Regions from separate parts of the Mesorhizobium sp. M0772 genome, predicted to be linked through region 2. Evidence: riboswitches for the same ligand, from Rfam matches in the RefSeq annotation. Region 2 holds a riboswitch; the other holds the start of a gene.
What was found. A riboswitch is a leader RNA that binds a small molecule or an ion and turns the genes downstream of it on or off. The one in region 2 is predicted to bind thiamine pyrophosphate.
Positions count from the first base shown of each region.

Region 1: it holds a riboswitch for thiamine pyrophosphate, as region 2 does, so the genes downstream of both, thiB (thiamine ABC transporter substrate binding subunit) here and NKI06_RS29370 (YkoF family thiamine/hydroxymethylpyrimidine-binding protein) in region 2, are expected to answer to the same signal.

Region 1 is NZ_JAMYPB010000046.1:19,801-26,213, reverse strand. Features, by position in the region: gene thiQ (thiamine ABC transporter ATP-binding protein) at 247-1,011, opposite strand; gene thiP (thiamine/thiamine pyrophosphate ABC transporter permease) at 1,008-2,615, opposite strand; gene thiB (thiamine ABC transporter substrate binding subunit) at 2,865-3,872, opposite strand; TPP riboswitch at 3,916-4,030, opposite strand; gene NKI06_RS24450 (thiamine diphosphokinase) at 4,193-4,849, shown strand; gene NKI06_RS24445 (ABC-F family ATP-binding cassette domain-containing protein) at 4,851-6,413, shown strand, end outside.
Region 2 is NZ_JAMYPB010000079.1:3,133-9,545, forward strand. Features, by position in the region: gene NKI06_RS29355 (ABC transporter substrate-binding protein) at 1-261, opposite strand, end outside; gene NKI06_RS29360 (ABC transporter ATP-binding protein) at 258-1,040, opposite strand; gene NKI06_RS29365 (ABC transporter permease) at 1,037-1,879, opposite strand; gene NKI06_RS29370 (YkoF family thiamine/hydroxymethylpyrimidine-binding protein) at 2,135-2,743, opposite strand; TPP riboswitch at 2,734-2,846, opposite strand; partial or broken gene NKI06_RS29375 (GSU2403 family nucleotidyltransferase fold protein) at 3,057-3,446, shown strand; gene NKI06_RS29380 (hypothetical protein) at 3,696-3,947, shown strand; gene NKI06_RS29385 (DUF2934 domain-containing protein) at 4,104-4,343, opposite strand; gene NKI06_RS29390 (hypothetical protein) at 4,436-4,651, opposite strand; gene NKI06_RS29395 (DUF1236 domain-containing protein) at 4,749-5,078, opposite strand; gene NKI06_RS29400 (hypothetical protein) at 5,421-5,723, opposite strand; gene NKI06_RS29405 (hypothetical protein) at 5,884-6,213, shown strand; partial or broken gene NKI06_RS30975 (PRC-barrel domain containing protein) at 6,180-6,314, shown strand.

The DNA of each region.
Region 1 (6,413 bases), on a different contig from region 2:
TCGGCAGCACGGCGTTCCTTCAGCTCTCGGCGCATGATTTGGACCGGGGTCCGCGCCAGCGAAAATCGGTTTTCGTTGGCAATCCTGCACACATCAAAAAACCTACAGCGTTTACGCATCCGGCCGGGTGCGGCGCTGTAGGGGCAAATCACGGCTCGTGCCGGACCAGTACTAAGCGGACCTAGCCACATCGACTGGACCATGGCAAGCAAGCGCCACATCACCTGTAGCCGGTTTGGTCGTAAATTATGTCCGCTTCCGGGCAATATCGCGTGATCCGCCCGAACTTGCGCCGATATAGCGCCGAAACGCTTCAGGGCCAGTGCCGTCGAAAAAATCGGCGGCAGGTCCCGTCGCGGCAACCCTGCCATTGTCCAGAAAAACCATCTGCTCGCCGATACGGCGAGCGTCTTCCGGCTGATGCGTGACGAACAGCACCGTCATCGCCCGCTCGGCATGAACGCCGGCCACCAGGTCGAGCATGTCGTCGCGCAGTGCTGGCCCGAGCGAAGCGAACGGCTCGTCGAGCAGCAGCACCGGCCGGTCGCGCACCAGAACGCGGGCGAGCGCCACGCGCTGCCTTTCGCCGCCGGAGAGTTCGCGCGGCAGGCGCATTTCCTTGCCGGCCAGGCCGACGCGGTCAAGCGCCTCGGCGATTGCGGCGCGATCGGCGTCGGTCAGGTTGAGCGATGGCGAGCGGCCGAGCCCGACATTCTTCTCCACCGAGAGATGAGCAAACAGATTGTTTTCCTGGAATACCATCGACACCGGCCGCGCCGAAGGCGGCTCGGCGCTGACATCGGCGCCGCCGATCAGCACACGACCGGACTCCGGCGTCTCGAAACCAGCCACCAGATTGAGCAAGGTCGATTTGCCCGAACCACTTGCCCCCATGATGGCGGTGATCTTAGATGTATGGAATTCGACATCGAACAGGAATGACGTTTCGCCATAGCTGAACGAGACCTTGTCCAGCCGGACAGTCGTGCCTTTCTCCACAGCGGACGTCACGATCTCTCTCCCCGTCCCAGCCAGTCTGCCGCGACCACCAATGCAAGGCAGACCGCCCCGAGCAGCAAAGCCAGCCCGGCAGCATCGGCCGTGCGATAGCTGCCCATGCGCGCCAGCAGGAGATAGGGCAAGGTCTGCACCGAATCGCTGCCGAACAGCGCGATGACGCCGAGATCGCCGAGCGACAGTGCCATGGCGAAGGCAAAGCCGGTGGCCAGCGGCCGCCGCAGCGATGGCCAGTCGACCAGAAGCAGCCGGTTCCAGCCCGCAATGCCGAGCTGCGCGCACAGCTTTTCGTGGCGCTCGCTCGCCGCATCATAGGCCGGGCGCATCGCGCGGATGGCAAAGGGCATCGCCATCACCGCATTGACGGTGACGACCATGACCGGCGCAATGGCAAAGACATCGCTGACCGTGCGCAGCAGGAGAAACCAGCCGGCGCCGATAACGATGGGCGGCACGACGAGGACGAAGCCGGCGCCGGTGTCGGTGGCATGTTCGAGCAATGAACGGGCACTGGACCGGCGGCGCAGCGACAGTGCCCGCCGCGCCATGATCAGCGACAGTGCCAGCGCCACCGAAAGTAGCGCCGCCGAGAAGGCGAGACCGGCGCTGGTCAGCGTCGCCTGACGCACGGCACTCTCGCCCGCCAGCCGGCCGAGATCGGCGCCGAGGCCGGAGGCAACGGTGGCCGCCATCGGTCCGGCGACGAACAGCAAGGCGAGCACGATCAGGACGGCGTTGAACGCTGTTTCTGCTTTGCTGGCCAAGTGATAGCGGCGCGGCGCGACAGGCAAATTGGCGTCGCCGGTCGTATTGGCGCCAAGCCGCGTCAGCGCCAGCATGACGGCAAAAGTCAGCGCGATCTGCAGCACGGTCAGCGTCACCGCTCGCGCCGGATCGAAGTCGAAACGCAGCGCCTGATAGATGGCGACTTCCAGCGTCGTCGCCGCCGGCCCGCCGCCGAGGATCAGCACGATGGTGAAGGAGGTGATGCAAAGCATGAAGACAAGCCCGGCGACGCCCGGCAGCGCGGCGCGCAGCACCGGCCACTCGATCAGCCGGAAGGCTGGCCTCGCCCCCATGCCGAGCTGGCTCGCCAGCCGCCATTGATCGGCCGGCACCGTTCCCAGCGCTTCGAGGAACAGCCGGGTGGCCAGCGGCAGGTTGAAGAAGACGTGGGCGACGAGGATGCCCGACAGCCCATAGATGTCGGGCCAGCTCTGGCCACCGATCGCGGCGAAATAACCGGCGCGGCCATAGAGCGCCAGTATGCCCAGCGCTCCGACAATTGCCGGCAAGGCAAGGGGCACAGTGAACAGCTGCAGGATGAAGCCGCGTCCGAAGAAGCGCGGATGCCGCGACAGCGCCCGGGCGACGAAGAGCGCCGGTACGGCGGAAAGCAGAGTCGAGAGCGCAGCCTGCCAGAGCGTGAAGCGGACAACGCGCAGGAGATAGAGGTCAAAGGCGGACGCGGCGCCGGAAAGGTCGTGCGCGCCTTCGCGGATAAGGCCGGCGAAGGCGCCACCGATCAGCAGCGCGATTGCCGCAAGCGCGATGGTGCCGGGGGTGATGCGGGGATCAGAGGGATAGTGCGCACGCATTTTGCGCTATCCAACCCTACATCGCACGTTGGCTGCTGACGGAAATATTTCACGGACGTCGAGTTCCCGCCCACCCCCCTCTGTCCTGCCGGACATCGCCCCCACAAGGGGGGAGATTAGCAGCTTCGCTCCCCGCCCCATCCTCGCAGCGTTGGAGGTTGGCGAAAGCTTCCGAGCGCTTGATCTCCCCCCTTGCGGGGGAGATGGCCGGCAGGCCAGAGGGGGGTGTTCAAGCAGCATCCTGAATTCCTACTTGCTCATCACCGCCAGCCATTCATCCACCCAGGCCTTGCGATTTGCCGCGACCTCTTCCGGGCTGAACAGCAAGGTCTTCGCCGGCTTGACCAGCCTATCAAAAGCCGGATTGAGCGGCTTGGCGGTTTTCCCGGCCGGGAACATCCAGTTGGTCTCCGGAATGACGTCCTGGAATTTCGGCCCGGTCATGAAGGCCAGGAACTTCGCCGCCAGGGGGTTCTTCGCGCCCGTGGTGGTGATGCCGGCGACCTCGATCTGCAGATACTCGCCTTCCTCGAACGAGGCCGCCTGGTAGCGCCCGGTGTTCTCGGCCACCATGTGGTAGGCCGGCGATGTCGTATAGGACAGCACCATCGGCGCCTCGGCCTTGGTGAACAGGCCGTAGGCCTCGCTCCAGCCCGGCGTCACCGTCAGCACTTTGCCCTTGAGTTTCGCCCAGGCTTCCGGCGCCTTGTCGCCATAGACCGACTTGACCCACAGCAGCAGGCCAAGGCCCGGCGTCGACGTCCTCGGATCCTGGATGACGATCTTGTCGGCGGCATCGCCCTCGACCAATTCCTTCAGGCTCTTCGGTGGGCTCTTCAGCTTCTCGGTGTCGTAGACGACGGCGAAATAGCCATAATCGTAGGGCACGAAAGTGTCGTCGCTCCAGCCGCCCGGCACGTTGTTTTCAGCCACCGCGCCATGTGGGACAAACAGGCCGGAAGCCTTGGCTTCCGCGGTGAGGTTGGTGTCGAGGCCAAGCACGATATCGGCCTTGGTCGAGGCACCTTCGAGCTTGACGCGGTTGAGCAGCGCGACGCCGTCGGCCACCGAGACGAAGTCGACGCTGCAGCCGCACTCGGCCTCGAATTCCTTCTTCACCTGGGGGCCTGGACCCCAGTCGGCAGTGAAACTCTCATAGGTATAGATCGTGAGTTTTTCCTGCGCGGACGCAGGGCTTGCCAGTAGCGAAACAGCAAGCCCCAGCGCTGGGACAAGACGGGACAAAAACATGCGCATCGGCGCCTCCTTCATTCGTGTTGAAAGGAATTGAGGCGTCGGGCTGTCCGAAGCGTCTAATCCCTCCGCCGGTACAAACCGGATCAGGTTCAGCGGGTTGGCGAGACTGCCTCTCAGCCGGTCCGCGAAGATCGCGTCCGGCACCCCGTTAGAGCGTTTCGACACATAGGCCCGGCCAAGGTGCCACGCAAGCGGAAGTTTGCCCGAGCATGATCCCGGAAAGTGGAATCCGTTTCCGGAAAAAGATCATGCTCCAACAAAGAGTGACGGTGCCGCTCGGCCTTCCGTTTCGTCGGCGGGGCTGGTAAGGGCCAGCGGATATGAGCACATTCACCATCCTGCTTGGCGGCGATCTCGTCCGCACGCCGCGGCTCGACCGCCAGGTCGCGGGCACGCGCGTCATCGCCGCCGACGCCGGCATCGATCATGCCCGCCTGCTCGGCGTGATGCCGGAGCTGTGGGTCGGCGATTTCGATTCCGTGCCGGCGGACCTGCCTGCCGATCTCGCCGCCGTGCCGCGGGAGGTGTTTCCTCCCGAAAAGGACAAGACCGATGGCGAACTGGCGATCGCGGCGGCATTGGAACGCGGCGCCACCAGCCTGGTGCTGGCCGGCGCTTTCGGCGGCAGGCGCGCCGACCACGCCTTCCTCCATCTGGCGCTCAGCCTGCGGCTGGCCGAGGCCGGCACAAAAGTGCTGTTGACCAGCGGAGCGCAGGAAGGCGCCCCTCTGCTGCCTGGCAAGGCCGGCTTCGACTATGCCGACGGAACGCTGTTTTCGGTGCTCGGCTTTTCCGATCTTTCGGGCCTCACCGTGTCCGGCGCGAAGTGGCCGCTCGACCATGTCGAGGTCGTGTTCGGCTCGTCGCTGACCATCTCGAACGAGGTCAAGTCCAACAAGACCGGGGGCCTCGAAATCGCGCTCGGCCATGGCCGCGCGCTGCTGCTCGCCCACCCCTATCCCTTGCCTGAAAGCTGACATGGCCCCGCCCCTTCTCAACCTCGACGGCATAAGACTGACCTTTGGCGGCACGCCGCTGCTCGATGGCGCCGAACTGACGGCGTCCGCCGGTGACAAGATCGCGCTCGTCGGCCGCAACGGCTCCGGCAAGTCGACACTCCTGAAGATTGCCGCCGGTCTGATCGAGCCGCAAGACGGCGAGGTCTTCCGCCAGCCTTCGGCAACGGTGCGCTATCTCCCGCAAATGCCCGACATGGACGGCTTTGCCAATGTGCGTGCCTATGTCGAGGCCGGGCTTGGGCCTGCCGACGATCCCTACCGCGCCACATATCTGATGGAGCATCTCGGCCTCGCCGGCACGGAGAACCCCAACGATCTCTCCGGCGGCGAGGCGCGCCGCGCAGCACTTGCCCGCGTCATGGCGCCCGAACCCGATATTCTGCTGCTTGACGAGCCGACGAACCATCTCGATTTGTCGGTCATCGAATGGCTGGAAGAAGAGCTTGTCCGGACATCTTCGGCGCTGATCGTCATCTCGCACGACCGTCGCTTCCTCGAACGCGTCTCGCGCGCCACTGTCTGGCTCGACCGTGGCCAGACCCGCCGCCTCGACAAGGGCTTTGGCCATTTCGAGGAATGGCGCGACCTTGTGCTGGAAGAGGAAGAGCGCGAACAGCACAAGCTCGGCCGCCAGATCGTGCGCGAGGAGCATTGGCTGCGCTATGGCGTGACGGCTCGCCGCAAACGCAACATGCGCCGCCTAGGCGAACTGCAGACCATGCGCCAGCGTTTTCGCGGCCATCGCGGCGCCGAAGGCTCGGCGACCATGGTGGCCAGCGACGCCGCCGAGTCCGGCAAGCTGGTGATCGAGGCCAAGAACATCGAGAAGAGTTTTGGCGACCTGACCGTGGTCAAGGGCTTCTCGACCCGCATCCAGCGCGGCGATCGCGTCGGCCTTGTCGGGCCGAACGGCGCCGGCAAGACGACGCTGTTGAAGATGCTCACCGGCGAGATGAAGCCCGATGCCGGCTCGGTGCGGCTCGGCACCAATCTGGAAATCGCCACGCTCGACCAGAAGCGCGAGGCGGTCGATCCGGCCGAGACCCTGGCGCAGTATCTCACGGACGGGCGCGGCGAAAACCTCGTCATCAATGGCGAGCAGCGCCATGTCGTGTCCTACATGAAGGATTTCCTGTTCAAGCCGGAACAGGCGCGCACCCCGGTGCGCGAGCTGTCCGGCGGCGAACGGGCGCGGCTGCTCCTGGCGCGTGTTCTGGCGCGGCCGGCCAACCTTCTGGTGCTCGACGAGCCGACCAACGATCTCGACATGGAGACGCTGGAACTGTTGCAGGAACTTGTCGCCGGCTTTGCCGGCACGGTCATCCTGGTCAGCCACGACCGCGACTTCCTCGACCGCACCGTCACCAGCATCATCGCCCCGGACGGAGGCGGCCGCTGGATCGAATATGCCGGTGGCTATTCCGACATGCTGGCGCAGCGCGGCGGCACCCGGCTCGACGACCGCAAGGCGCGCGCCAAGGCCGAAGCCAGCGATGCGCCGGCGCCGGGCAAGAGCGAGCCG
Region 2 (6,413 bases):
GCCGGCAATGCCGAAATCGGCGATGTGGTTGGCGACCAGCGTGCCGGCGCCGGTATCGCCATAGGGCAGGATCTCAACATCGAGCCCAGCCTCGTGGTAGAACCCTTTGTCGCGGGCAACGAACAGGCCGACATGGTTGGTGTTGACCGTCCAGTCGAGCGCGACGGTGATTTTTTGCGCAGCCGCATGAGCGCGCGAGGCCAGCGGCAATCCGGCGGCCAGCGTCAGCAGCAAAGCCTGCCGGCGTGTGAATTCCGTCATGAAAAACTCCTTTGAGCGGTCTGCGGGAACAAGCCCCGGTCAGTCCCGGGATTGAGCAGCGTGTCGAGGATGTCGGCTTCGAGCGCGGCGGCCTGGCGCGCGGCATCGCTGCCGGTGGTGCGCGGGCGCGGCAGCGGCACGGCGATCTCGCCGGTGATGCGGGCCGGCCGCGCCGACATCAGATAGATTCGATCGGAGAGGTAGACGGCTTCGCGCACGTCATGGGTGATCAGCAGCGCGGTCCAGCGGTGGCGCTGCCACATGCCTTCCAGCCAGCGCTGCATACCCGCGCGGGTCAGTGCATCCAGCGCGCCAAAGGGCTCGTCGAGCAGCAGCATGTCGCGCTGCTGCACCACGGTGCGCAAAAGGGCGGCGCGCTGGCGCATGCCGCCGGAAAGTTCCGCCGGCCAGGCGCGCTCGAAGCCGGCAAGGCCGAACTCGGCAAACAACGGCGCGACGCGTTCGCGCGCCGCCTTGCGGCCAAGACCCTGCACTTGCAGCCCCAGCGTCACATTGTCGATGACGCGCCGCCACGGCATCAGCGAGTCGCGCTGCGGCATGAAGGCGAAGGGGTTGCCCTGCATTGGCGCGCCGTCGAAGCGCATGTCGCCCTCACCTTTCAGCGCGCCGGTCAGCAGCTGGAACAGCGTCGACTTGCCGGCGCCGGAAGGGCCGAGGATGGAAACGAACTCGCCGGCCGCGACATGAAGCGAAATTCCGGCGAGCACCTCAAGCGCGCCGAAGTTCTTCCTGATGTCCCGGAGTTCGAGCCGCGTCATTGACGGTTCTCTTCTGCAGCTTCAACCTTGCCGTCGCGGCTTTCGCTCCCTGCATTCTCCCAAGGCATGGCGAAGCGCTGGACGAGCACCGCAATGGCGAACAAGACAAGCGTGAGCGCGGCGCTGACGGCGACCGCGGCGAGCACCAGATCGGGCCGAAAGTTGTTCTTGGCATTCAGCATGTAGATGCCCAGCCCCTTCGCCGCCCCCGCATATTCGGCGAAGATCGCGCCGACCACGGCGTAGGTGACGGAGATGCGCAGCCCGGCGAAGAAATAGGGCAGCGCCGAAGGCAGGCGCGCCAGCCAGAAGATACGCCAGCGCCCTGCCCCCATGGCGGCGAGCATCTGCGAAATCTCCTTGCTGGTCGCAGCAAAACCTTCGACCAGCGCGACCATCATCGGGAAGAAGGTGACGAGCGCCACAAGCAGGATTTTTGGCATCAGCCCGAAGCCGAACCACAGCACGATGAGCGGCGCGATCGCGACCAGCGGCAAGGTCTGGCTGACGATCAGCAGCGGAAACAGCGCGCGGCGCAGCGGGGCCAAGAAATCGACCAGCGCCGAAAGCACGAAGGCAGCGACCAACGAGCAGGCGAAGCCGGCTGATGTGGCGCGGATGGTGGGCAGCGTGTTGTCGGCAAGGGCAGCGCGATGCTCCCAGGCCTGCTGCAGCACGCGCGACGGCGCCGGCAGCATGGTGGGCGCAGCGCCACCATAGCGGGCGTAGAGCTCCCACCCCGCGAGGAGCAGGGCGGAGGCGAAGGCGGCGGGGATGGTCTTGGCGATGCCTGCGGCTAATCTCCCCCCTCGAGGGGGAGATGTCGCCGAAGGCGACAGAGGGGGTCGTCTCGCATAGAGCGCCCACGCCTTGCCGATGCGAAAAGGACGTCGGCGCTCCACGCGCTGGGACCCCCTCTGGCCTGCCGGCCATCTCCTGCTCGAGGGGGGAGATTCGTGGGCATCGCGGTCTTCGCCAATCGCCAATGGCTCCCCTCCTCTTTGTGCTGAGGGGTCAGAGGCATCTCCTCCACGCAATGGGTCAGATAAACCAGCCACGGCAATATCCTCGAGGAACGACGCTTGAGCCGCGGCTCAGACGGCGCTCGGGCTGTTCGCCGAGATCGTGATGTCGAGGGTGACGTGGCCGGCGCCGGGGCCGAAGCGGCAGAAGGCCTCGTTGAGCGTGGCAAACACCGCACCGGCATCGCCACGCAATTTGGTGCAGAAGTTCTTTGAGCGCTCAAAGACGCCGGACTGTTTCAGGAAATCGATGCAGCCGTAGATCTCGTCCATATGGTCGCCCGTGCCCATAACGTAGAGCGAGAACTGCGCCGCCACCGGCTGGCCGGTCGACGGCATGGCCTGGACAGCGCGGATCGCGGCGATCTTGCGCTCGTCCAGCGGAATGGCGGGGCCGCCGGTCTCGTCGGAGCGGCAGATCGGATCGTCGGGCTCGCCCGGACAGCCGCGCGAGACCGCCGCCGAAAGCACGCAGTGCTTGCCGCTTTTGGCCGCCGCGACGAACAGGTCGCGCATGGCGGGAAACAGCACCTCGGGCGGCCCGACCATAAGGGTCGAGATGTCATCGGTTTCGATCCGCAGCCGGTCGCGCCAGGGATCGAGCGCGCCGAGCGCGCCGAGGATGACGCCGACGAAATCGTCGGTCATGGGATAAAGGGAAATCTGTGCGCCTGAAAACATCGCCCGCCTCGCTCCGCTGGTATTATCCAGATCAGCTTTAGGGTCCGAAGGCTTGCCGCCCTCATCTCAGCCCCGACGATACGGAGCACCCCTGTGGATGGGCGGGTTAAAGCATTGTTCGAGACATTGGGGAAGCCGTTTGTTGAGGCACTGCGGCAAAGTGTTTTAGGCCAGACGTGCCGGGCGCCCGGGCGTTAACAGACGACTCGTCAGTTCGTTGCGTTATAAGGTTTCCACGAACTTCTTATAACTGCGTTGGAATTCAAGCTGATAAACGTAATTATAAGAAAACGGCAGAGACTCCGCGCAGCCCTTACGGTTTCTGGATCTCCTTATCCGCGACCCCATCCGGACTGTGCTCCTGCATCGCTCGGGCTTGCCTGTGCTGGTCCCCTCGCCCCAGCGCCACGCCATCCACAAGCTGATCGTCGCCTCGCGACGCGGGCCGAGCGCTGGCGCCAAGCGGGAGAAGGATCTCCATCAAGCGCGCCTGCTGACCCAAGCGCTCGAAGCCACGCGTCGCCAGGACGACCTTGCCTTCGCCTTCATGGAAGCGTGGGAGAGGGGCGAAAACTGGCGCGAGACGATCCGGGGCGGCTTGAACCTGTTCGACGCCGCCACGAGGGAAACAGTCAACACCATCCTGGGGAAATCCCTCCGCGAAATTGGTGCGACTCCTGAAGGATTCACGATGCGGGATTAACTGAAGCGACCGCTGCTATATTCATTTCCATCGTCCCAACTGTACGAATTGGCTTGACGCTTATTCGTACATAAAGTACGATATCTCTTTTCTCAGAGAGGAATGTCCTTGAGCACAGCGAACCATGTTGCCTTCGCCGATCTCTCTCGTCCTTTGCCGTCATCTCCGTCGTTGCCGCCGCCTTTATTGCCGCCCCCTTTGTTGCCCTTGTCATTCGATCAGTGCCAACGCCTCGCCGGGGCCTGGCGAATGGCCAGCCAGGACATCGCCGACGACATCCGCTTCATCCGCCAATATCTGAAAGTCGTTGCCGAGAAGGACGAGACGCTGTCGACCGGCACCCTTGTTCACAGCCGCGCCTATGTCGAGGCCTGCGCCGGCTGGCTGCCACAGACTGTAACGCGCTATCTGCGCCACCTGCGCCAGATCACCGAATGCGAACTGGCTATGACAGCTGCCGGGATTCGCTTTGCGCTGTCGAGTTATGCCTGGGAGGCATGAGGGGCGGCTGTCGCCAAACACAAGGAATTGCGCTGCCCGTCGCAGGCGCAATTCGTCAGGTTGAGAGGCTCGGGCGCGCCTGAACGGCGGGCGCCAAGGATGGCCCGGCCAGCGAATTCCGGCCTTGCTTTATTTCGACTGGCCTTATTTCTGGCCTTATTTCGATTTGGCTTTGCCGGACTTTGCGGCGGCAGGCTTCGCGGCCTTTGGCTTGGCGGCTGCCTTGGCGGGCTTGGCGTCAGCTTTCTTCGCCGCCTTTTTGGGCTTGGCGACCGCGCCATCAAATTCAGCCGTGGCCTGCTCCCAGTGTTCCTGATGCGCGCCTTCAGGCCGGCCGGCCTTTTCCCAGATCTCGTGCGCGCGCTGGCGAATGCGGTCCTGTTTGTCGTCCGTCACTTAAGCCTCCGTGGTTGGGTCCGGTCGGTTGGTCCAGATTCCACGAAAACATTAGCCGAAAATTCGGCCGGCGTCTTGAGTGACGAGACATCTCAGCGCGGGTCGGAAATCACCGCAACGCCGAGCAGCGCCGCCTTCTTGACGATCAGCCCCGCGAGGTCGGCATCCGAACGATCGGTGCCGGTGCGCTCCCGCAGGAGCGCGATCGCTTCCTTCATCGATAACAGCGCCGTGTTGCGCTCGGCCAGCAACTTGTCGCAACACGCCGCAACATTGGCGGAGTTCGGGGTCTCGACATGCGGCAACATGGCAATTCTCCTTCATCATGTTCATCATTCGGCCCTGCCGCCCTTTTAGGAAGAACGACAGGGCCGTATCACCGATGAATGGTTAGGTTGTCGAGCGTTACTCGACCACCTCGACAATCCTGCGCGTGCTGGGGTCGACCAACACGGTATGGTTGTCGACGACGGCGTATCTGTACTGAACGTCGGGAACCTCCTGCAGCTCGACAGTGTCAGGCAAGGCAGTGCCGACATTCAATTCGACGCCGAGCAGATTGACCGAGGCAAGCGGATGTTTCTTTACGTATTGGTGCACGACCGTGCGCTGTTCCGGGGTGATGATCACCTGCTGCTGTGCCGGCTGCGTGACGATGACCTCGTCGGCGGCGGCAATGCCGATACCAGCGATCATGGCGAGCCCGGCGACGGCGGGAATAAGGATGGTTTTCATCTTCGTCTCCTGTCGTTGTTGGCGAGCTCCGCCGTGTTCCCGCATGAGGCGAAAACAGCGCAGATCGAGGTGGCGGGCTCCTGGAGGCAAACGCAGCCGGTACGGTCTTGTTCCGCAAGCGGAGACTAAATTGATCGGCTTCCCGGTCATGCCAGCAGAACCCGCACCCGCAAGATTCGCATTGAAGCACAATCCCTCAGGAGACCTTCGACGTGGACGATGCACGGCTCCAAATTCCGGTGGCGATCGCGGCCGGCGCCGGCATTGATCCGGTGACCGCGTCGCCCGGCCAAGACCGGAACCGACCGCCTTCGTGCCACGCCGTGAAGTTTCAAGCAAAGGTCATTGCTTCGGCGGCTGCGCAGGCACCTCGCCAGGCTTGATCACCGGCGTCTTGCCCTGGTCCGGCGGCGGCTGCGTCATACCCTGGTCACCACTGGGCGGCGGCTGCAGCACGCCGCCGCAGGGACCGAGCGTGCTGGTCGATTCGCCACCGCCATTGGCGACCGGCGGCTTCCGAGCATCGTCCTGAGGCTGCGCCTGGCAAGGCGCGGCAGGGCCGTTCCGGTCGCCATTGTCCTGCGCAGCCGCCGGGTCGGCCAGCGCCAAGAGCAGCACGCATGGGATGAGGGGGAAAGTCTTCATGGTCCAGCTCCTCTGGATTCATCTCCTTGGCAAAACAGACTAGTCCTTGGCAAAGCAGACTGGCGGCAATTGGTTCCACGGAGATGGAGTGGTTGCCGGAACCTGACAGCCGGAAGTGAGTTCCACCTTCTCGACGCAAAGCCGCCCAGAGGAGGCAATCATGGAAGAACGAAACAGAAAACCCAATGACGAGGTCGAGGCGCCACCGAGCAAAAACGATGCCCGCGACACGATCGCCAATGACGAGGTGGAGGCGCCGACGCCGCGCCGGCAGGATTGGGATGCGCTGCGTGGCGCAACGGTCCTGCCCGACGGAGCAGATGAGGAAAGCCTGCCGGACACCACCGGAGTCGAGAAGGAAGGCGAACTGCCCGAGGAGGATGACGACAACCCCTACCAGGACAGTGACGATGCCTTGCCCGACGACGCCGAGGAAGCCGCCATTGGTCACGACCTGGCGAGGCGCGGCGGCCCGTTCGACGAGGTGTAAGGGCAGCGACCGCGGACTTTCGAGAGGTTTCCCGGGACGTCCACGCCGTCACCAGTTGGACCAAGGATGAGCTGAAGGCGATGCCGGAGCATCGCGATTGATATTTCGAAGGATCCGGCTGGTCTGATCCTTCGTTTAAGGCGCCTTGGCGGTTTGGTTAAATTTAGCCCTTGTGGTCAAGGGCCGCGCAATCTCGGCAC